3 regions of the Rhizobium sp. LjRoot258 genome follow, and region 3 is predicted to be linked to each of the others. Evidence: riboswitches for the same ligand, from Rfam matches in the RefSeq annotation. Region 3 holds a riboswitch; each other region holds the start of a gene.
The links. A riboswitch is a leader RNA that binds a small molecule or an ion and turns the genes downstream of it on or off. The one in region 3 is predicted to bind thiamine pyrophosphate.
Positions count from the first base shown of each region.

Region 1: it holds a riboswitch for thiamine pyrophosphate, as region 3 does, so the genes downstream of both, thiB (thiamine ABC transporter substrate binding subunit) here and thiM (hydroxyethylthiazole kinase) in region 3, are expected to answer to the same signal.
Region 2: it holds a riboswitch for thiamine pyrophosphate, as region 3 does, so the genes downstream of both, thiC (phosphomethylpyrimidine synthase ThiC) here and thiM (hydroxyethylthiazole kinase) in region 3, are expected to answer to the same signal.

Region 1 is NZ_CAXUST020000001.1:3,682,505-3,690,447, forward strand. Features, by position in the region: gene ACSQ9D_RS18080 (RNA polymerase factor sigma-32) at 1-403, shown strand, start outside; gene ACSQ9D_RS18085 (M48 family metalloprotease) at 457-2,001, opposite strand; gene ACSQ9D_RS18090 (thiamine ABC transporter ATP-binding protein) at 2,251-2,967, opposite strand; gene thiP (thiamine/thiamine pyrophosphate ABC transporter permease ThiP) at 2,960-4,594, opposite strand; gene thiB (thiamine ABC transporter substrate binding subunit) at 4,594-5,622, opposite strand; TPP riboswitch at 5,667-5,778, opposite strand; gene ACSQ9D_RS18105 (MDR family MFS transporter) at 5,839-7,371, opposite strand; gene ACSQ9D_RS18110 (MarR family winged helix-turn-helix transcriptional regulator) at 7,492-7,943, shown strand, end outside.
Region 2 is NZ_CAXUST020000001.1:3,648,210-3,656,152, forward strand. Features, by position in the region: gene ACSQ9D_RS17920 (ABC transporter ATP-binding protein) at 1-217, shown strand, start outside; gene ACSQ9D_RS17925 (ABC transporter ATP-binding protein) at 217-1,209, shown strand; gene ACSQ9D_RS17930 (four-carbon acid sugar kinase family protein) at 1,206-2,267, shown strand; gene ACSQ9D_RS17935 (FadR/GntR family transcriptional regulator) at 2,293-3,057, shown strand; TPP riboswitch at 3,105-3,216, shown strand; gene thiC (phosphomethylpyrimidine synthase ThiC) at 3,309-5,135, shown strand; gene thiO (glycine oxidase ThiO) at 5,137-6,111, shown strand; gene thiS (sulfur carrier protein ThiS) at 6,108-6,305, shown strand; gene ACSQ9D_RS17955 (thiazole synthase) at 6,309-7,082, shown strand; gene ACSQ9D_RS17960 (thiamine phosphate synthase) at 7,079-7,708, shown strand; gene ACSQ9D_RS17965 (glucoamylase family protein) at 7,822-7,943, shown strand, end outside.
Region 3 is NZ_CAXUST020000002.1:1,449,428-1,457,370, reverse strand. Features, by position in the region: gene ACSQ9D_RS27650 (carbohydrate ABC transporter permease) at 1-202, shown strand, start outside; gene thiD (bifunctional hydroxymethylpyrimidine kinase/phosphomethylpyrimidine kinase) at 233-1,045, opposite strand; gene thiE (thiamine phosphate synthase) at 1,042-1,677, opposite strand; gene thiM (hydroxyethylthiazole kinase) at 1,674-2,477, opposite strand; TPP riboswitch at 2,527-2,623, opposite strand; gene ACSQ9D_RS27630 (MFS transporter) at 2,719-4,119, opposite strand; gene ACSQ9D_RS27625 (LysR family transcriptional regulator) at 4,240-5,199, shown strand; gene ACSQ9D_RS27620 (sugar kinase) at 5,203-6,192, opposite strand; gene ACSQ9D_RS27615 (carbohydrate ABC transporter permease) at 6,189-7,004, opposite strand; gene ACSQ9D_RS27610 (carbohydrate ABC transporter permease) at 7,004-7,943, opposite strand, start outside.

The sequences.
Region 1 (7,943 bases), on a different contig from region 3:
CGCCGCTCTCGGCGTCAGCCTCTCCGACGTCCAGACGATGGATGCAAGGCTTTCAAGCAACGACGCTTCGCTTCAAGCGCCCTCGGTTTCAGGCGATGCCGACAGCGCCGAGAAGATGGACTTCCTCGTCAGCGATGATCCTCTCCCTGACGAGCAGGTATCGAACATGATTGATGGCGAGCGCCGACGCAACTGGCTCGCTTCCGCCCTGAAGCACCTCAATGAGCGGGAAATGAAGATCATTAGCGCCCGAAGACTTGCCGAAGACGGCGCTACGCTTGAGGAACTCGGCGCCGACCTCGGTATTTCCAAGGAGCGCGTCCGGCAGATCGAAAGCCGGGCAATGGAAAAACTCCGCAGCGCACTCGTCAGCGCTGACCCTTATATGGCCGCATCGGCCTGAGAGAGCTTACTCCCCCAGTGATGCAACTAGCCCGGTGAAAACCGGGCCTGTTCTTATTCTGCGATGATCTTGACGCGGTCGCCCGGAGAAACGGAGGCGCCGGTCGGCAAAGCGTTGATAAGCTTGAAGAGATCGAGCTTTCGATCCGTTCCCATCATCCGCGCAGCAAGCGTCGTGATGTTTTCGCCCGGCCGGACTTTGACGACCCTTATGCGCAGAGGCTTCAGCGAAGCCGTCTCTTCCGGCGTCATTCGGCGGAAGCTTGCCCGCAACACATCGGCTGTCTGCTGCAGTGTCGGGCTCCCCTTCGGCACCGCCGTCAGGAACCGGAAGATCTGCGAATTGTTGCGGATGACGGTGACGTCGAAATCCCAACGATCTGCGCTCGCGCGGGCCGTTGCCGCCTCCATCCCATTGACTGTGACCTGCTGGATGGTGGAGGGGTCGAGACCGGTGACCCAGCCGCTGGAGATATAGTTGGTCAGGCTCTGGTTTTGATTATCGGCGACGCCATCGAAGCGGATCGCGACATCGCCCGGGCCGGTCGCCATGACCGCCTCGACCTTGTTGTCGATCTTGAAATCAGGTGGCACGTCGAAGCGGATACCGAGCCCGCCATGCAGGAAAGTCTGGCCGCGGACATAGCCCTCCTCCGGGCTGTCGCCGTAGAGCAGGCCATCGATCCCGTCGAGATAATAGTCCCTGCCGTTGTCGCCAACCTTGCCTTCCTGGCCAAAGGCGCGCGCATGGTCGCGCGCGAGCTCGATGCGCTGCGCCGAGTTCGGGTGGCTGGACAGGAAGTCGAGGCTCTGGTCGGCCTCGGGATCGACCGACATGAAGCGGCTGTAAGCGGCCATCGAATCCAGGAACCGAGCCGCCGCATAGGGATCGTAGCCCGCTTCTCCGAGCATACGAACGCCGATGACGTCTGCCTGCAGCTCCTGCTGGCGCGAGAAAGCGGCCAATCGGAGCTTGCCGCGAGCCAGAGCCTGCTTTCCGGCAATGTCGCTGGACAGCACCTCGGCAACGACGCGGCTGGCGATAACTTCCGCTTCCTCACGCTTCTGCCGTTCGATGCCATGGTTTGCCGTGACGTGGCCCATCTCATGCGAGAGAACGGCAGCGACCTCGGATGCGTCGTTTGCAAGTGCCAGCAAGCCGCGCGTTACATAGAGATAGCCGCCCGGCAGGGCAAAGGCGTTGATAGCTGGCGAATTCAAGATGGTGATGCGGTAGGACTGGCTCGGATTCTCGGAGACGGCCGTCAACGCGCCTGCGATACGGGCAACCAGGCGCTCGGTCTTTGGGTCCTTGTACTCGCCACCATAGCTTGCAACGATGCGCGGATGCTCGCGAGCGCCCATGGCAGCGCGCGGATCGTTCTTCTGCACCTCATCGACGATCTGCGGATTGGAGGATGGTGCAACGCTTGGCTGATAGGATTGCTCGAGAATAGACTGGCAGCCGTTTAGCGCCATGCTTGTGGCACAGATGAACAAGGTCCGTCGGACCAGACGGCACGCTGAAGAGAGCACATCACTGGAAGGCGCGGGCAATTTCCACGTCGTCATGCTGTCCAGTCTGGCTCTCCAAGTCATCTTGCTTGTCGGCCGGCCCGCTTGCGCGACCCGGTCGGTCTCATGGTGATTCAACAGGCGTCCGTCCCCGTTCTTGCACTGCACAATCGGGGACACAAGTCTTTGCTGTAACTGATTTCCGCATCGGATGCATAGCGAGACTCTGACTAAATGTGGCGCCGTTGTATTTTAGCAAGCCTAACGTGCTTTTTGGAGTTTCCTCGGTCGCCTCAAATTATGGCGAAAGTGCCGTTGTGACTGTCAAATTCGTCAACTGCGGAGAAATTGCGTCAATCCAGGATGATCCTCGCAACCCAGAAACGTACCAATCGGAGCTGCCACGACAATCCTACCGCCTTCGATGAAGAGGCCGAAATCTGCGATGCGTTTGACCTCGTCCGGATCATGCGACACGACGACGACGGTATTGCCGGTCTCGCGATGCATATCGAGCAGCAGCGCCGCCATTCCGTTTCGCAAACCGGGGTCGAGCGCCGCGAAGGGCTCGTCCAGCAGGAGCACTGGACGGTTGCGAACAAGCGCGCGCGCAAAGGCGGTCCGCTGCCGCTCCCCGCCGGACAGCGTACCCGGCATTCGCCGTTCGAAACCGGCAAGCCCCACCTTTTCAAGCGCAGACGTGATCGATCGGCGATCGGCGGCCGTGAGTTTCATCGCCGGGTTGATACCAAGGCCGATGTTGGTGAAAATATCGAGATGCGCAAACAGGTTGTTGTCCTGAAATACGAGAGAGACGGCTCGTCTCGCCGGGTACTCGTCGGTCACGTCCTTTCCCGCGATCAGAATCCGCCCGCGGGCGGGCACATCGAAGCCGGCGAGCAGATTCAAAAAGGTCGACTTGCCGGCCCCGGACGCGCCCGTCACGGCAATCACGGCGCCGGCGGGAAGCCGGCAATCGAAATGAAAGGCTTGCCTCCCGAGTTGGAGACTGACATCGCGCATCTCGATCGAGAACTGCGGATCATGCATGGAAAGCCCCCTCGCGCCGCGCAGGCCCCATGGTCCCGGCGATCGTGAGCAGCAGGCAGACGAGGCCAAGGATCAATGCCAGCCCATCCGCATCGTTGGTCCGGTAGCTCCCCATGCGGCTATAAACGAGCCAAGGCAGTGTGACGAAACTATCCGAGCCGAACAGCGCAACGGCGCCCAGATCGCCGAGCGACAATGCCATCGCGAACGAAAATGCCGTGAGCATCGGCTTGAATAGCGCCGGCATGTCGACCAGGCGCAGCCGCGCCCAGCCGGTGACACCAAGGCTCGCCGCGAGTTTCTGCGTCCGGCGCTTGTGAACGATGAAGGCCGGCTCGAGCACACGCATCACAAAGGGCAGGGACATCAACGCGTTGATCGCGACAATCAGCAGCGGAGCGAACACGCTCACGTCGCCGAAATTTGTCAGTGCAAGAAACCACCCCGTCGCAAGGACGATCGGCGGCACCAGCAACACCAGCGACGACGCGCCACCCGCGGCAGCAAAAAATGCTCTCGCGCCGGAGGCCGCCGAACCCCGGAGAAGGACGGCGCGGCGCGCGCTCACCAGTGTCATCGAGACCAGCAAAGCGAGAACCGCCGCGGAGATCGAAATGGCAAGGCTGGTCGCAGCCGACTGCCAGAAAATGCGTTCGCTCAGGAGCTTCATCAGATCGGACCGAAGACCCGCCACGACGACGGACATCAAAGGTAGCCCCAGAAACAGCGCGGCGAGCATCACGACGCTGCCATCTGCAAGCCGCGCTGCCGGCAGCTGGCCATCCGGACGCCTGACGGCCTTACCTGCCGTCATGCCTTCGTCCTGCGGAGCGGGAAGAAGCGACAAGCCGCCAAGAATGACAGCGGTCAGGACGATCTGGAGCAGGGAGAGAGCGACGGCCCTGCCTGGGTCGAAATCAAAGCGAAGCGATTGATAGATGGCAACCTCGACCGTCGTTGCCGCAGGCCCGCCACCCAATGTCAGCACGAGCGTGAAGCTCGTGGCGCACAGCATGAAGATCAGGCCCGCGATACCAGGAATGACCGAGCGCAGAACTGGCCATTCGATGAAGCGGAAAATCGAACCAGGCCGCATGCCGAGACCACTCGCCATCAGCCAATATTCCGCTGGCACACGCTCCAGTGCCGCCAGCATCAAGCGGCACGCAAGCGGCATGTTAAAGAACACATGCGCCAGCAAGATCCCGGAAAGCCCGTAGATGCTGATCGGTTCCGCCATGCCGAGCTCGAGCAACAACGAGTTCAGTATCCCCTGCCGCCCCCAGATTCGGATCAATCCGAGCGCTCCGATCAGAACAGGGAGCCCCATCGGCACAGCCATGAGGCGAATGATCCAAGTACGGCCGGGGAAATGCCGCTGACGTGCTAGGGCCTGTGCGACTGGAATGGCAAGAACGACGGACAGTACTGTCGAAAGCAGAGCCTGCAGCAAGGTGAACCGCAGGATCCGCAAAATGTAGGGTTCGAACATCGCCGTCAGAATAGACGAAGCTCCGCTCGAAAGAAGCAAGGCAAAGGTTGCAAGGCCCACGAAACCAGCGATGCCGACGAGGCTCACGGCCCCGCCCAGTATCACCTGTCGCATCTCAGCCTTTGTCAAAAGCATCAGTTCATGCTCATGGCGGCCAGCCACTCGTCGATCCAGGCCTTGCGGTTCTCGGCGACTTCATCCGACCTCATCAGGAAGGTCTTTGAGGGGCTCACAAGCTTGCCGAATGCGTCGGGCAGCGGTTGCGATGTCGCCGAAACCGGCATCATCCAGTTGTTGGTCGGGATGGTATCCTGGAACCCCGGCGTCACCATGAATTTCAGGAAATCGCGCGCAAGCTCCTTGTCGTGCGCATTCTTCAGCAGGCCGGCCACTTCGATCTGTATGTAATGGCCCTCTGAAAATGCGGCAGCCTGATAGCGGTCCGTATTTTCCGCGACCATATGGTAGGCGGGCGAGGTCGTGTAGGAGAGCACCATCGGCGCCTCGCCCTTGGTGAACAGCCCATAGGCCTCGGACCAGCCGGGAGTTACCGTCAGCACGCGCTTCTTGAGTTTTGCCCAAGCTTCGGGCGACTTGTCGCCGTAAATAGCCTTTACCCACAGCAAGAGACCGAGCCCGGGCGTCGAGGTGCGCGGATCCTCTATGACGATCTTCTGCGAAGGGTCGCCTTCGACCAGCTCCTTCATGCTCTGCGGTGGGTTCTTGATTGTCTGCGTGTCGTAGATGACGGCGAAGTGGCCATAATCATAAGGCACGAACACGTCGTCCTTGAAGTCGCCCGGCACCTTAAGCGCAGCGACATCGACACCACTTGCCTCGAACAGGCCGGTTGCTTTCGCTTCCGTAGTCAGGTTCGTGTCCAGGCCGAGCACGACGTCTGCCTTCGTAGCAGCGCCTTCGAGCTTGAGACGCGACAACAGCGCCACGCCATCAGCCACACTGACGAAATTGACGCTGCAGCCGCATGTCTTCTCGAATGCTTCCTTGACCTTCGGCCCCGGTCCCCATTCGGATGTGAAGCTCTCGTAGGTGTAGACGGTGAGTGTCTTGTCCGCCGCCTGCGCGCCCACGCCGGCAAGGCCGACAGCCGCGACAAAGGCCGCGGTCAGCAGCGAACGGCTCGTGAATATGTGTTCGAACATGGCACCTCTCCTCTGGTTTGCTTGAAGGGGAAAAGGGCGGTGCCAGATGTCACGCGTCTAATCCCTCCGCCGGTGTTAGCCGGATCAGGTTCCGCGGGTTGGCTTTCAGCCTCTCAGCCGCGCACCGAATGGCACGAGGCACCCCGTTAGAGCGTTTGAAGGTGTATCGCCACGCTTGGTCTCTTGCAAGTGGCGGCCTCGGTCCGCCACCGGCATTTACTCCGCTGCTTCGGCACTGGCTGCCGGCCGCACCTCGGCCGCGCGAGGCAACTGCGTCGGCTTCAGCATCAAGGCGGTGCAAAGGCCGATAAGAGCGATCGCGCAGGAAGCCATGAACAGCGGAATGAAGGCATTGGCATAGGCTTCGGCCACAGCCTGACGCGCAACCTCCGGCAAAGCTGCCAGCATCTTCGGCGTCAGCTGCTCGATATCGGTCACGCCGGGAATGGAAAGTCCCGTCTTGCCGAGTTGTGAGCCAACGATCGCGCCATAAATGGAGATCGCGATCGATGCGCCGCCCATGCGCGAGAGCGTTACCGACCCGGTCGCCGCGCCGACATCGCGGGCGGGCGCCGCATTCTGAACGCCAACGACGGGCACCTGCTGTGCAAGGCCGACACCAAAGCCGTGAAGCGCCATCACCGCCCCGATAAGCAAGACCGGCGTTCCTGCATGAACCTGAGTGAGCAGCACGAATGCGATGGCACTGCAGGTCAAGCTTGCTATTGCAAACGGCTTATAGCGCCCGGTGATGGAGATGATGCGCCCGGCCGAGAGCGACCCGCAAACAATGCCGCCGGTCAAGAGAATAAAGAATGCTCCGGCCGCCGACGGTGAAAGGCCGGTCGTTGTCTGCAGGAACAATGCAAAATAATTGACCATGCCAATGCCGATCGCGCCGCTCATGATCGACATCACAAGCAACAGGCTGAACGTGGAATTGCGGAACAGCGACAGAGGAACAATCGGCTCGGCGGCGCGACGCTCGACGAAAATCCATCCGATGACTGCAGCGACACCAAGCGCCACCATGGCGAGGTTCTGCGGTGCCACCAGCGAACCGAAGAGCTGAGCGCCATCGGCGGCCAGCACGATGCTTGCCGTCGTCAAGGCGAGCAGCAGGGCGCCGGCATAATCGATCTTCGGACGACGATTCGGCTTCCGGTAAGGCAGCATCAGTGCCAGGCCGACAAGGACAACAAAACCGATCGGAACGTTGACGAGGAAGATCGAGCGCCAACCGAAGAGATCGCTCATCGCACCACCGAGCACCGGTCCGATAGCGCCGGACGCCATCAACACAAGGCTCGAATAGCTCTGGTAACGCGCGCGTTCGCGGGGCTCAAACAAATCGGCGTTGACCGCAAAGATCGATACCATGATCCCACCCCCGCCAAGCCCCTGCAGCACGCGGGCCGCAATCAGCGTGTTCATGGATATAGCCAGTCCGCAGACGGCTGAGCCGACCGTGAAGATCATGATCGCGGCCATCATCACATACTTGCGGCCGAAGAGATCACCAAGCTTGCCGTAAAGCGGCATCACTGCGCTCACAGCGAGGAGATAGGCAGAGCCGATCCAGCCAAACCGTTCGAGATGGCCGAACTCGCCAACGATCGTCGGCAGGGCCGTTGCAACGATCTGGTTGTCGAGCGTCGCCATGAACATGGCTGCCATCAGGAAAAGGAAGAGGATGAACCGCCGACGATGATCTGTCACAAGCGGCGCCGCGGCAATTTGAGTGTCCATGAAGTGTCGTTCCGAATGAGGCGTTGAAACAACTTATGTGCTATTAGCATATATTTGTCAATGTCACTTGATTGACCTCGGCATATTCTCAATCGACACATGACATGCTATATTTCCGGAATGAACGAGAGCTTGATGAACCTCACCAACACGGACCCCACCACCAACGAGCCGGGCATTGTGCGCATCGGTCAAAGCATGACACGCATGCGCCTCATGACCGGGCGCCGACTGATCGGGCGGCTCGCCATCCAGAGTGTGGCTCCCGGTCTTGAGCTATCGCACCTTGACGTACTGGACGCTGTGCGGCGCGCTCAGGAGACCGGTGAAGTAACAGTCGGGACGATCGCCGAGATGATGCGGATCGATCCGTCGCGCGCGAGCCGCATCGTCGCGGATATGGTCGGACGCAATATTCTGCGGCGAAAGGCATCACAGACCGATGCGCGACGGATCATTGTGGTGATGACGCCACTCGGACAGAGGCTGTTGTCGGAGATACGCGCGCAGAAGCTCACGTTCGTTTCCGAAGTGGTCAAAGACTGGAAACCGGAAGAGATCGAGGCGTTCGG
Region 2 (7,943 bases), on a different contig from region 3:
CCCGAAGCTGTCGGATGCACCGGCAAGCCGGCTGAGCTCGATCGGCGGCACACCGCCCGAACCGGGTCGCCGGCCGAAGGGATGCCCCTTTGCGCCGCGCTGTCCGCTGGCGGAAGCGATTTGCCTCGAGCGCGTACCGAAGCTCGAGCCGCTGGCCGGCGCCGGAAATCACCGGGCCGCCTGTTTTGTCGTCCAGAAAATGCAGGAGGCTGCGTGATGGGTGCCCAACCGCTGCTCAGGGTCGAGAACCTCGTCAAGCATTTCCACGTCAAGCTCGGCGCCTTCGGCGAACGCTCGGCGACGGTCTATGCGCTCGACAACGTCAATCTCGATATCATGGAAGGCGAGACGCTGAGCCTCGTCGGCGAATCCGGCTGCGGCAAGTCGACGACCGGCTTCACCATCCTCAACCTCTACAAGGCAACCAGCGGCAAGGTCGTCTACAAGGGCCAGGATCTGGCAACGCTGGACGAGAAGCAGATGCGGCCCTTCCGCCGCGACCTGCAGATCGTCTTCCAGGATCCCTATTCGACGCTCAACCCGCGCATGACGATCGGGGAGGCGATTGGAGAGCCGATCCTGTTCCACAAGCTCTGCACCAAGGCGGAACTGAAGGACCGGGTCGCGACGCTGCTGACCGACGTCGGCCTGTCGACCCGCTTTGCCCAGCGCTATCCGCACGAGCTTTCCGGCGGCCAACGGCAGCGTGTCGTCATCGCCCGCGCGCTCGCCTGCCAGCCCAAGTTCATCGTCTGCGACGAAGCGATCTCCGCACTCGACGTTTCCATTCAGGCGCAGATCATCAACCTGCTGCTCGACCTGCAGGAAAAATATGGCCTGACCTACCTGTTCATCGCCCACGATCTGGCCGTCGTTCGCCATATCAGCACCCGTGTCGGCGTGATGTATCTCGGCCGTCTGGCGGAGCTTGCGACCCGCGAGGAGCTGTTCGACAACCCGCTGCATCCCTACACCAAAGCGCTGCTGTCGGCCGTTCCGGACACCGATCCGGAGCTGGAGCGCAGCCGCAAGCGCCAGATCCTGCAGGGTGACGTGCCAAGTCCGCTCAATCCACCGGCCGGCTGCCGCTTCCATACGCGATGCCCGATCGCCATGGAGGCTTGCAGCAGGGCGGTTCCGGAATGGAAGGAAGCCAAGCCCGGCCATCTCGTCGCCTGCCACGCGGTCAACACCGGACAAACCACATGACGTTGAAGGTCGCGATCATCGCTGACGATCTGACCGGCGCACTGGACACGGGAACCCCCTTTGTCGACGCCGGGCTTTCCGTCGCTGTCGCGATCGAGGTCGAAGCCATATCGGATGCGCTTATGACCGGTTGCGAGGTCGTGGTGGTCAACACGGCCTCAAGAGCTCTCCCGGAGGAGGAAGCGGCAGGAAGGGTCAGCGTTGCGGCGAAGGCCCTTCTTGCCGCCTCGCCTCAGATCGTTTTGAAAAAGATAGACTCCCGTCTCAAGGGGAATGTTGCAGCAGAAAGCGCAGCTATTGCCGCCGTCTTCGGCCACGCGGCAATCGTCGTGGCACCAGCCATCCCCGATCAAGAGCGTTTGACCCGCAACGGCCATGTCGTCGGCCGCGGCGTCAACGAGCCGCTACCGATTGCCGATCTCTTCAAGACAGCTGACGGCCAGGTCCTCGTGCGTGACGCCGAGACTGATGGCGATCTCGACCGGCTGGTCGGCAGGCACGACTGGAAGATCACACTTGCCGTTGGCGCGCGCGGCATCGGCGCCGCGCTTGCTCGCAAGATCGGCAGGGCCAACAAAGCAGGCCGACCCTTTGCGGCATCAAATCGGACAGTTTTCGCCGTCGGTTCCCGCGACCCGATCACAGCGGCACAAATGACCAAGCTGGAGGCTTCCGGTGTCCTGACCTCGGCCATTGATGCTCCCGTGGGAATGCTACCGGACGAACAGCGGTTAGGCCTGCCGGTGCTTCTGCGCTGTACAGGCGAAATCACCGGCGAGACCGCGGCAGTTGCCGACCGGTTCGCGAAAGGCGTAAAGTCGATCATAGATGCGACGCGCCCGGAGATGCTGATGGTTGGCGGTGGCGATACGGCGCTGGCAGTTTTTCGCGAGCTCGGAATTCGGATCCTGAGGCCGCAGGGCGAAATCGAGGCGGGCATTCCGTGGTTTGACGTCAAAACGGCCGATGGCCTGCGTTTCCGCTGCGCGGTGAAGTCCGGGGGCTTCGGAAATTCTGATAGTTTGGTAAGACTGATTGCACAGAATCAGGCGGCATAGGACAATGCCGACGGGGAGAATGAAGGTGGACGAAGCAAACGGTGTATCGGCGAATGCGCAAGCGTCGCCTGCGACAAAGCCGGAGCGCGGTAAGGCCGTCAAGCTGGTCGATCGGGTGTTCGATCAGTTGCAAGAGCGCATTCGCTCGGGAAACTATCCGCCCGATTCACGACTTCCCGGTGAGCACGAGCTTGCGTCGATGCTTGGCGTCTCGCGCCCCATCGTGCGCGACGCGTTGGCACGCTTGCGCGATCAGGGCATCGTCTACGCCAGGCAAGGTGCCGGCACCTTCGTCAGCGCTCATGGCTCGCCGACGACGCAGCTTTCCTATTCGCCGGTCAAGACGATCGCCGATATTCAGCGCTGCTATGAGTTTCGCCTGACGATCGAGCCTGCTGCCGCCTATTTTGCTGCCAAGCGCCGCGACGAGGCGGCGATTCAGAAGATCGCAGCTGCTCTCGCCGATCTCCGTGAGGCGACCAGCCACCAGCTTCATCGCACTGACGCCGACTTCACGTTCCATCGTGCGGTCACGGAAGCCGCCAACAACCACTACTACACGGCCTCGATCGATGCCCTGAAAGCGCATATCGCGGTCGGCATGCATCTTCACGGTCTGTCTCTGCTTGGCCCGCGCCAAGGTCTTGAGCAGGTCTACGAAGAACACAACAAGATCTACCTCGCCATCGTCGAAGGCCGCGCGGAAGACGCGCGGGCGCTGATGAAGGCGCATCTCGAGGGCTCGCAGAGCCGCCTCTTCGAAGGCCGGGCGCTGGACCTTTCGATGTAGCCTACGCGGTCGGCTTGACAGCTTTGCTACTCTGGTTCTAACCTTTTCGCATTCACCAGGGGGGTCCCGGCAAGGGGCTGAGATACTGCTATCGCGCGCAGTGACCCGTTGAACCTGATCCAGTTCATACTGGCGTAGGGACGGTGCAAGCGCTCGAAGGCATTGGATTCTCGCGAGGAAACCGTGTCAGCGTCTTTTCATCATTCCGGCTGAGGACTGGGTCTCCAAATGCAAACTTGGAGCCTCAAACCATGAATATTGCCGCAAAGAATATCACCCCGACCGTTACGACAGGCCCATTGCCGGCCTCTCGAAAAATCTACATTCCCGGAGAAATCCACCCTGATGTCCGCGTCCCGATGCGCGAGATCAGCCTTCACCCGACATCGGGCGAACCGCCGGTCACGGTCTATGATTCCTCGGGCATCTACACCGTCGAAGGTGCCGACATCCGCATCGAGCAGGGACTACCAGAACTGCGCCGCGGCTGGGTGGTCGCCCGCGGTGACGTCGAAGCCTATCAGGGCCGCCAGGTCCGCCCCGAAGACAACGGCTTTGCCAGCGGCGAACGGCTGACGCCGGAATTTCCCGGCACGCGCCAGCCGCTCCGCGCAAGGGACGGCAAGGCCGTGACCCAGCTCGCCTATGCGCGCGCCGGCATTATCACACCGGAGATGGAATTCATCGCGATCCGCGAGAACCTTGGCCGCAAGGCGCAGGCGGAGGCTATCACGCGCGACGGCGAAAGCTTCGGCGCCCGGATTCCGGATCACGTAACCCCGGAATTCGTCCGGCAGGAGATTGCCACCGGCCGAGCGATCATTCCCGCCAACATCAATCATCCCGAATCCGAACCGATGATCATCGGCCGGAACTTCCTGGTGAAGATCAACGCCAATATCGGCAACTCCGCCGTCACGTCTTCCATGGCCGAAGAGGTCGAGAAGATGGTCTGGGCTGCCCGCTGGGGCGCCGATACAGTCATGGATCTCTCCACCGGCCGCAACATCCACAACATCCGCGAATGGATCATCCGCAACTCGCCACTGCCGATCGGCACGGTTCCACTTTATCAGGCGCTTGAGAAGGTCGAGGGCATTGCCGAGAACCTGACCTGGGAAGTCTATCGCGACACCCTGATCGAGCAGGCCGAGCAGGGGGTCGACTACTTCACCATCCACGCCGGCGTGCGGCTGCACTACATTCCGCTCACCGTCAACCGCGTCACCGGCATCGTTTCGCGCGGTGGCTCGATCATGGCCAAGTGGTGTCTTCATCACCACCGCGAGAGCTTCCTCTACGAGCATTTCGAGGAGATCTGCGACATCTGCCGCGCCTATGACGTCTCCTTCTCGCTCGGCGACGGCCTGCGTCCGGGCTCGATTGCCGACGCCAACGACGCGGCACAGTTCGCCGAGCTGGAAACGCTCGGCGAACTGACGAAGATCGCCTGGGCCAAGGACTGCCAGGTCATGATCGAAGGCCCCGGCCACGTGCCGATGCACAAGATCAAGGAGAACATGGACAAGCAGCTCGCCGTCTGCGGCGAGGCGCCCTTCTATACGCTGGGACCGCTGACCACCGACATTGCACCCGGCTACGACCACATCACCTCGGGCATCGGTGCTGCGATGATCGGCTGGTTCGGTACGGCGATGCTCTGCTACGTCACCCCGAAGGAGCATCTTGGTCTACCCGACCGCAACGACGTGAAGACCGGCGTCATCACCTACAAGATCGCTGCCCACGCGGCCGATCTCGCCAAGGGGCACCCGGCCGCTCAATTGCGCGACGACGCCCTGTCACGCGCTCGCTTCGAATTCCGCTGGGAGGACCAGTTCAACCTCGCGCTGGACCCCGAAACCGCCCGCAGCTTCCATGACGAGACGCTGCCGAAGGAAGCGCACAAGGTGGCGCACTTCTGCTCCATGTGCGGCCCGAAGTTCTGCTCGATGCGGATCTCGCACGACATCCGTGCCGAGGCGCAGAAGGAAGGGCTCGACGCGATGGCGGCGAAATACCGCGAGGGCGGCGATCTCTACATGCCAATCAATGCCGTCGAACAGTCGGGCGACTGATATGCATGTGCTTGTCAAAGGGGCCGGCGTTGCCGGCCTCGTCGTCGCCCACGAACTCAGCCTTCGCGGTGCCGATGCGACGGTCATTGATCCGGCTAAAGGCTCCAGGCAGGCAGCCTCCTGGCTCGCGGGCGGCATGCTCGCGCCCTGGTGCGAGCGCGAAAGTGCCGAGGAAGCCGTATTGCTGCGAGGTCGCGATGCTCCCGACCGGTGGGACATGATGCTGCCGGGGGAGGTACACCGAAACGGAACGCTGGTCGTTGCTCCCGCCCGCGACCAGAGCGAGCTCAATCGCTTCGCCGGTCGCACAAGCGGCCATGAATGGTTGGATGAAGAAAATATCGCCTCATGGGAGCCAGCTCTGGCAGGGCGCTTCAGGCGCGCCCTTTTCTTCCCACTGGAAGGACACCTCAATCCAAGGCGAGTCTTGGGTCTGCTGCGAGAAAAACTTGTCGATCGGCGTGTTGCATTCATCGAGCGAGTGGCCGGAGAGACCGACTACGACGACATCGTGGATTGCACTGGCGCCGCGCGGATCGGACAGACGAGCGGACTTCGCGGCGTTCGCGGCGAAATGCTTTATCTGGAAACCGGCGAGGTTACCCTCACCAGGCCCGTTCGCCTGCTGCATCCCCGCTTCCCCGTCTATATCGTTCCGCGCGGAGATGGCCTGTTCATGGTGGGTGCCACCATGATCGAGACGGAGTTTGACGGTCCGATCTCGGCGCGTTCGATGATGGAGTTGTTGAACGCCGCCTATGCAGTGCATCCCGCCTTCGCGGACGCTGCAGTGGTCGAAACCGGCGTGGGCATCCGGCCGGCATTCGCCGACAATTTTCCCCGCGCGACCCGCGAGCGCGGTGCGGTCGTGCTCAATGGCCTCTATCGCCACGGCTTCCTGCTTGCGCCCGCAATGGCGCAGGAAGCCGTTGACCTTGTCTTCTCCAGAACTGAACCAGGAGGAAATAGCCGATGAAACTGATCGTCAACGGCGAGCATCACGACCTCATTGCAGCAACGTTGTCGGAACTGCTGACGCTGATGGAATACGAGGGCGAATGGTTGGCGACCGCCGTCAACGGCGAAATCGTCCACCGCGAGGACCGTGTCGACCATGCGCTTAACGACAATGACAGGATCGAAATCTTGTCGCCGATGCAGGGCGGCTGAATGATGCTGAAGCTCTATAACGCCGAGGTTTCGTCCCGCTTGCTTCTTGGCACTGCGCGATACCCTTCGCCCGCGATCCTAGCGGAGGCCGTCAAACGATCAGAAACGGAGATTGTCACTGTCTCATTGCGCCGAGAGACCGCTGGCGGGCGTAGCGGCGGCGCCTTCTTCGAACTGATCCGGGCGCTCGGCGTCCGCGTGCTGCCGAACACAGCCGGCTGCCATGGGGTCTCCGAGGCCGTGTTGACAGCCAAGATGGCGCGAGAGCTGTTTGGCACCAGCTGGATCAAACTGGAGGTGATCGGCAATCACGATACGCTTCAGCCTGATGTCTTCGGACTGGTCGAGGCAGCGCGCATTCTTTCAAGCGAAGGCTTTCAGGTTTTTCCCTACACAACCGATGACCTTGTGGTCGCCGAGAGGCTGCTCGAAGCGGGATGCCGGGTGTTGATGCCCTGGTGTGCCCCGATCGGCAGTGCCGCGGGACCGCTCAACCTTTCGGCGCTGCGTTCGATGCGCGCGCATTTTCCCGACATCCCATTAATCGTCGACGCCGGTATCGGCCGGCCTTCGCACGCGGCAACCGTCATGGAACTCGGCTTCGATGCGGTCCTCTTGAACACGGCCGTTGCCGGCGCCGGCGACCCGGTTGCCATGGCCGGGGCATTCGCCAAGGCGATCGACGCGGGCCGGCAAGCGTTCAGCGCCGGCTTGCTGGAGCCGCGCGATGTCGCAGTCCCGTCGACACCTGTCATTGGAAAGGCCGTCTTCGCATGAAACTCGATCCCTTCTATCTCATCGTCGACAGCGCCGATTGGATCGCGCGGCTCGTGCCCCTCGGCGTCAGGCTCGTGCAGTTGCGGATCAAGAACAAGGCGCCCGCGCAGTTGCGGGCTGAAATCCGCACCGCGAAAGCGATTTGCGCCTTGAACGACTGCCAGCTGATCGTAAACGACTACTGGCAGCTCGCCATTGAAGAAGCGTGCGCTTTCGTTCACCTCGGCCAGGAGGACCTGGAAACGGCCGACCTCGGCGCCATTCGTGCCGCCGGCCTGAAGCTCGGGCTGTCGACCCACGACGATGCCGAACTCGAAACAGCAAAGGCAGCAAAGCCGGACTACATCGCGCTCGGCCCGATCTATCCGACCATTCTCAAGCAGATGAAATGGTCGCCGCAAGGACCGGAACGCCTGCGCACATGGAAGGCGCACGTCGGCGATCTGCCGCTCGTCGCCATCGGTGGGCTGAACGTCGATCGAATAAAGGGCGTTCTTTCTCAAGGCGCCGACAGTGCTGCTGTCGTGACCGACATCACCTTGAACCCCGATCCCGAGGCGCGAACACGGCAGTGGCTCGCTGCCACCACACCCTGGCGAACGGTGAAAATGCCATCGGGTGAGTAGCAGAGCCGGGCGGCCGAGGGACGTGCTGTCGCATGCCGTCAAAAATGATTGATTTGCGCATCATGCTTCACCATTTTGAACGGGGGCTAGACAACAAGTTGGGTTTGGCACGTATGTTACAACGGACCGAGGAATCGGATGTCGCGCTGATCGACAGGCTTCAGCGGGGCGCATTCAATTATTTCCCGAAGCATTACAATCGCGAAAACGGACTTGTTGCGGATACTTCAGTCGC
Region 3 (7,943 bases):
CATCCTGCCGCTGATCATGCTGAATTCGGAGACGATGTACCCATGGCCGCTTGGCATCATGGTCTATCGCGGTGAGTTCGGCACCGCCTGGCAGCTGGTGCTCGCCTTCATCACGCTGACAATCATGCCGACGATCATCGTCTTCTTCCTGGCACAAAAGCACATCATCGCAGGCCTGACTGCTGGTGCTGTCAAAAACTGATCGGCTCTGTCGGCAGGCGGGTCGTTCATGCTATGCCGACCCCGCCGACCACAGTGCGTGAAAGTGGTGCACGGGTCCGTGGCCAGACCCGACGCTCAGCTCGTCGGCATGGGCGACGGCATCAGCAAGGTAGACCTTGGCACGCGTGACCGCCTCGTGAACTGATGCTCCTTTCGCCAGTTCGGCGGCAAGCGCGCTGGAAAGGGTGCAGCCGGTGCCATGCGTGTTTGCGGTCGCAACGCGTTTTGCCTCAAACCATGCCAGCCCGGAGGCTGTCGACAGCACATCCGGGCTTTCGTCGCCGGCCAGATGTCCGCCCTTGACGAGGACAGCCTTGGGACCGAGCTGGCGAAGACTGTCTGCCTGCTCGGCCATGTCGCTGCGTGTGGCCGCGGCAGAGACATGAAGCAGTGCAGCCGCTTCCGGCAGGTTTGGCGTCAGCAAGGTTGCAAGTGGCGACAGACGCTTGGACAGAACGTCGACAGCGGAGGGGTCGAGTAGGGCAGCTCCACCCTTGGCGACCATGACGGGGTCCAGAACGATCGGGATACCCTGGTAGGGCACAAGCGCATCGGCGACGGCGTCGGCGATCTCGGCCGTGGCAATCATGCCGATCTTGATGGCGTCGACCCGCACGTCGGCAAGAACCGCCGCAATCTGATCCGCAACGAAGGCAGCAGGGACCAGATGGACGCCGCAAACGCCTTGCGTGTTCTGGGCGGTCAGCGCCGTCATCACTGCCATGCCATAGACGCCGCGCGCGGAAAATGCCTTGAGATCGGCCTGGATACCGGCCCCGCCGGAGGGATCGGAGCCTGCAATGGACATCACGTTTCGGATCATGTTCTTGCCATTTGGATGTTCTTGGCGATCTCTCGTGCCGCCAGCTGTGGATCGGGCGTCCCGCAAATCGCCGAGACAACCGCAAGCCCATCGGCCCCGGCGGCAAGGACGTCACCGACGTGGGCGGATTTCAGGCCACCGATGGCGACGACCGGTACGGGACAAACCTTGATCAGGCGCGAAAGCCCTTCAAAGCCGAGCGCGGGTTTGTGGTCAGGCTTCGTCGCTGTCGCAAAAACCGGCCCCAACCCAGCATAGTCGACAGCTGCGGGGTCGATTGCTGCCGCCAGCGCCGCCGTTTCAGCCGAGAGGCCGAGGATCATGTTCGGGCCAATCAATTGCCGCGCCGTGATCGCATCGATGTCGTCCTGGCCAATATGCAGCCCGTCGGCGCCAATAGCGATAGCCGCCTCCACGTCGTCATTGACGATCAGCAGAGCGCCGGTGCCGGACAATGCCACCTTGAGTGCCCGCCCAGTCTCGATCATCCGTGCCGTATCCGCATGCTTGTCGCGCAGTTGCACCATGGTCGCTCCCCCGGCGACCGCCGCGCGGGCGGTCTCCACCATGCCGAAGGCGGCGCAAAGGCCCGGATCGAGGACGAGGTAGAGAGAAAGATCGAGGTTTCTCATGCCGCGCGCACCCTGGCATGGCGATCGAGCGTAGCAGCGTCAAGCGCGGCAAGTGCATCGAGGAAACGCCAGGAGAACGAGCCCGGGCCGTCCGCGTTGCTGGCTGCCATTTCGCCGGCGACAGAAAAGGTAGCAAGGGCTGCAACCGCTGTCGCGAATGGCGCGCCGGGCCGAATGGCCGCAAATGCGCCAATAAGGCAGGTCAGCGAGCAGCCAAGCGCCGTGACCCGCGGCATCAAAGCCGAGCCACCCTCGATACGAGCCGCCCGGTCGCCATCGGTGACGAAATCGACAGCGCCGGTTACCGCGATCGTCGCTCCGTGTGTCCTGGCTAGTAGCCGGGCAGCGTCCTCAGCCTGGTCGACTTCATCGCGGCTATCCACGCCTTGACCACGGCTCGCCCCGCCGGCAAGCGCGATGATTTCGGAGGCATTGCCGCGAATGACGGTGGGGCCGAGTTCCAGCAGCCGGTCCACCGCCGCACGACGAAAACCGGTTGCGTAGTGGGCAACCGGATCGAGAACAAAGGGCTTGCCGGCCTGGCCGGCCGCGCTGGCGGCTGCCTGCATGCCGCGCAGCCAAGCTGACGAGAGTGTGCCGATGTTGATCGTCAGGGCGCCGGCGAGCGCGGCAAATTCACCAGCCTCTTCTTCCGCATGCACCATGGCCGGGGAAGCGCCAGCTGCCAGAAGAACATTGGCTGCGATGTTCATGGCAACGAAATTGGTGATGCAGTGGACGAGCGGTGGCTGCGCTCGCAATTCGCCCAGCAGCGTTCCCGGCGAGGTCTGATCTTGCATGATGTGCCTTTCGACCGGGGAGAAAGGCGCAGGGACAGCCGCGGGAAGCCGACAGTCCCGAGCGACTCCCTCCGCCGGCATTATCCGGTTCAGGTTCAAAGGGTGCTTCTCAGCCCACCATACGGAGGGCGCCCCTGTCTCTCATCGCCTTCTTGTCGCAGAGAAGCAGGCGACTGTCACCCATAAAATGGACATCGCCGGACGTGGCCGGCGACGTCGCGCGCGAAAAGCGGCGTCCCGGCTATTCCGCCGCCTGATAGATGTTCCGGTCAACGACAGAGGCTCTCGGACCGAGTGCGGCCGCAAGCGTGACGAGGACCGCAAGGACCGCGACAAACGTGATGCCGGCGAAATACGGATCCCAGCCGAAACCGGAAGCCGCACCAAATATGGCCGAGGCTGCCGCAAGCACGATGCCGCCACCGATCTGGAAGGAAGCAAACAACAGCCCCGATGCGAGCCCGGACTGATCCTCGCCAACGTCGGAGAGTGCCGCAACCTGCACTGAGGGATAGGTCATGGCGTAGCCGACACCAAGCGGGAGCTGTGACAGGACGACCAGCCAGACCGGGTTGATGTGGCCAACGCTCAGGATCCAGAAGATGTAGCTGAGGGCCTGCAGCGCCACCCCAAGCGTCATCAGCCCGGTCGTGCCACGATTTTGCGCGATCGTCGCAAAGCGTGGCGCCAGGAACATGACGCAGACGCCGCCGAAGGCAAAAGAGAACCCGGTCGCGAAGGCCGACCAGCCAACGACTGTCTGATAATAGAGCGTCGCGATGAACTGGAAGCCGACATAGACGCCCTGGAACAGCGCAGCAATGGCATTGGCGTGGGAGAGCTTTGCCCGCCGGAATATCGCAAGCGGCACCATCGGATCAGCATGACGGGATTCGACGATCAGGAAGAGGCCGATCAAAGCGGCCGCCGCCACGAGCGCACCCCAGGTCGGCACTGCCTGCCAGCCATCGGCCGCAGCATTGGTGATGCCAAAGACGAAGAGCAAAAGTCCCGGCGTGATTGTTATCGCGCCAGCCCAGTCGAACTTGGCACGCGGCCCGCTGCGCTGCTGGTCTGCCGGCAGCACGAAAGGAGCAATCGCCAGCGCGATAATGGCGACCGGCGCACCCATGACAAGAGTTGCCCGCCAGCTGAAGACCGTCGCGGCACCGCCCAGCACCATGCCAAGGACAAAGCCGGTCGCGCCAGTCGAGGCAAAGATCCCGAGCGCTTTCGCCCGCGCCGATCCTTCGCCGAACACCGACAGAAGCAGGGCAAGGGCAGCGGGTGCCGTAAACGCAGCGGCGATGCCCTTTATCAGGCGTGCGGCGATCAGCGTCGGGCCGCTATCGACAAAGCCGCCGGCGATGCTGGCGGCAGCGAAAATGGCGAGCGACCAGAGGAAGACGCGACGGTGGCCGAAAACGTCCGCGACGCGCCCGCCCAGCAACAGGAAACCGCCGTAGCCAAGCACATAGGCGCTGACGGCCCACTGAAGGGACGTGGCCTTCATGCCGAGCTCGGCCTGTATCGCCGGAAGCGCGACGCCAATCGTGGACACATCCATTGCATCAAGAAAGTTGGCAGCACAGAGCAACAGTAATGCCAGGCCGGCTCCGCCTTGAGATCTCGAAATGGTCATGAGTGATCGTTCCTTTCTGCCGACGCCCCGGGAGGAAGCTTTGAGCGTCAGGGAACGAGAAAATGTACACCTCCCGAACCTATTGCAAATTGATAGTAACCATGTCAGGTATTACTGATAATGATGAATGACACGATCCTCAGAAAGATAGACCTCAACCTGCTGCTGGCTTTCTCGGTGCTGATGCAGGAGCGCAATGTCTCTCGTGCTGCCGAGCGGCTTCTGCTCGGCCAGCCAGGCTTGTCGGCGGCCCTAAAGCGGCTGCGCGAGACGCTTGACGACGAGCTGTTCGTACGGGTCGGGCGAGGTCTGCAGCCGACCCCACGCGCGCTTGCAATCGCGCCGGCGATCGAGGATGCGCTATCGGGCATCGAGCGCGCCATCCGGCCGCCGGCCGCCTTCGATCCAAAGATCTGGCAGGGCGAGTTCAGGATCGGCATGTGCGACAATCTGGAATCGGCGTTCTTCGGGCCGCTGGTGGCGCGTCTGCGCGCACTGTCCCCGGGTGCGCGTCTGATCGGGGTCGCCGCCGACAAGCGCGATGCTGCCCGCATGCTTGACGACGGTGCTTATGATTTCAGCGTCGCGGTCCACGAGGAACCGGCGTCCTGGCATGTCCGGGCGCCGCTCTTCAGCCAGTGTTCGGTCTGCGTCTATGACCCAGCCCAGCTGAAGCGCAAAGCGCCGCTGACGCTGGAAGACTTCGTCAATGCCGCACATGTCACCGTGTCCTTTGAGGGCAACAGTGCGACAAATGTCGACACAGTCCTTGCCAAGGCCGGTCTGCGCCGCCAGGTCGTGGCCACCGTACCGCGCTTTTCAGCACTGCCACCGGCGCTGAGGGCGATGCCGGCAATCGCGACCATTCCGGAATCGATCGCTCGCTGCATCGCGCAGTTGCACGGGCTGGAGATCTCGGCGCCGCCGATCGAACTGCCCGCCGATCCTGTTACGATGCTCTACCGCCGCGTCGACAGGGCGGACGGCCGCTCGGTATGGTTCCGCAAGCTTTTCGTTGACGTCGTCGAAGCCGCGCTCAAGGCGTCCGGCTGCTCCATGACGATCTCGAAGGCCGCTTGACCTTCAAAGGGCCTGCGCCGGATCGTTTCGCGCGTTGATATCGACGGCCTTGGCTGGCCAACTCATCAAAGCTTCATCAAGTTCTGCTCGAGCCGGCGCGCCGATGCGGCCTCCAAATGTCTGGCATTTGATTGCCGCCGCCATCGACGAGGCGCGCATCACGTCCTCGATCGCCATGCCCTCGGAAAGCGTCAGTGCGAAGGTTCCGTGGAAGATGTCGCCTGCCGCCAGCGTATCCGTGGCCGTGATGCACGGTGCTTCGAGATGGCGAATGCAACCGCTGTCGTCGTCGAACCAGTAGGAGCCTCTTTCTCCGAATGTCACGCTAACGAAGGCATGGCTGAAACGCTCCTTCAGCCGGCGAACCATCGATGGCGGCTGCGCCGTTCCTGCCAGACGTTCAGCAGCCGGCTGCGAAAAAACAATATGGCTTGCCGCTGGTGCCAACATCTCGATCACCCCCTCAGGCGCCACGTCACCGTCAAGGATGGCCGGTAGCTTCGCTTCCCGGGCAGCGAGCAGTGTCTGCAGTGCAAGCGATGGCCAGCGCACATCGACCAAAACCGCATCGAATGGGGCGATATCGTCCGCTGTGACCGATTGGACGAGCTGATGCAGACGCGGGTCGTAGAAGGGGATGATCAGGCGCTCGCCGGCATCGTCGATCAGGATCGTCGATACGGCCGAGCGGGCGCCCGCCACGCGCCGCATGCCGCGGGTGTCTATGCCGCTTTCTGCCAGGTCGCCGATGATGCGCTCGCCGGTTTGGTCGTCTCCGACCGCACTCCAGAGGCTGGCGTCCCCACCAAGCTTTGCGACCGCGAAAGCAGCACTCGTGGCCATACCTTCGGCGATCTGCAGCATGTCGTATGGTAGAACTTTGCCTTGCCCGCTGGGCATGGTGCGGACCCTGAAGAGGGTATCGAGAACAGCGGCTCCAACGCACAGAATGTGTCGCTTCGCACGCTCATCGATTGCGGTCGTCAGTGTCACTTCACGGCACCCGCCGTCAGCCCGGCCACAATCTGCCTTTGTGCAAAGACGGTCAGGATCAAAACCGGCAGGGTAACGATCAAGGCGGCCGCCGCAAGCGGCCCCCAGCTGACCTGCTCGAACGACAGCATGTTGTAGACCGCGACCGGCAGGGTGCGGGTCTCACGGCTTGCAAGGACGATGCCGAAGACAAAATTGTTCCAGGAGAAGATGACCGATAGGATGAAGGCCACCACGATTCCCGGACGTGCGATCGGCAGCGCCACAAGGCGGAAAACCTGCCAGGGCGTTGCCCCGTCGATGCTTGCGGCCTCTTCCAATTCCATCGGTGTGGTTTCGAAATATCCGATCATGATCCAGACGACGATCGGAACGGTAACGACGAGATGGATGATAATCTGCGGCCAAAGCGTGCCGAGTAGGTTCAGCCATTGGAACAGCAGGAAGAGCGGGATCAAGAAGGAAAGGCCGGGCGTCATTCGGGCGATCATGATGACGACAGCCGACTTTTCGGCCTTCAGACGCGCAATGCCGTAACCGGCCGGCACCCCGATGATGAGCGCCAAGAGCGTCGCCGCACCCGTGACAAGAACCGAATTCCAAAGGTAAAGGAAGAAGTTATTCTCCGCAAACACCTTTGCGTAGTTCGACCAGGCAAAACGCTCGGGAATGAAGATCGGCGGATAGGCGCCATTGTCGATCTCGTACTTCAGGGACAGAGAGATCATCCACAGGAAGAACAGGACCACCGGCGATATCATCACCAGCGCCACGAACAGAAGTCCGATGCGATCAAGTGCCTTGCGCTTCATCAGCGTGCCTCCCCATCGGACCAGTTGGCGCGCTGCTTGACCATCAAAAGGACGAAGGAGAGCGCCACGATGAGCACGAAGAAGATAACGGCCATGGCCGAGCCATATCCGATGTCGTAGTAGGAAAACGCCGTGTTGTAGAGATAGATATTGATCGTCTCCGAGGCGGTCCCCGGTCCGCCCTGCGTCATCGCATAGATGATGTCAAAGCTTTTGACCGCGTCGATGCTGCGAATGATGACGGCAATCATCAGGAACGGCGCGATCATCGGCAAAGTCAGGTAACGAAACTTCTGCCAGACATTGGCACCATCGATTTCTGCGCTCTCGTAGGGCTCGCGCGGCACTGCCGCCAGGCCACCAAGCACGATCAGCATGACGAGCGGTGTCCACTGCCATGTTTCCACCAGCACCAGCGAGGGAATGACGCTCGTCTGATTGTAGATCCACTCCTGTGGGCCGATCCCGATAAAGGAAAGAAGATAATTCAAAACACCGAGCTGGGGATGGAACATCATCGTCCAGACAAGTGCAATGGCGACGGGGGTCGCCATCATCGGCATGACGAATATGCCGCGCAGAATGCCGCGGAGCGGGAACTGGGCATCGAAGATGAGGGCGGCGAGCGTCCCCAGGAGCAGGGGAGCAACGACGGACAATGTCGTATAGAGCACCGTATGCCACAAGGAATCCCAAAAGCGCAGGTCAACGGCAAGGCGCAGGTAGTTATCCAACCCGGCGAAGACCTGTGCCTGGCCGAGTGTCCAACTGTTGATGCTCATCCACAGGGTAAAGACCCATGGAAAAACAATAACGGCCGCCACGACGATCAGGGCGGGAATGACGAAAGGCCAGTAGTTGGGAGCAAACCGGCCCGGTTTGCTCCTCTGCTTTGCCGTGGCCTTGACCGCTGTTGCGGTTTCCATGCTCACCGAAGAC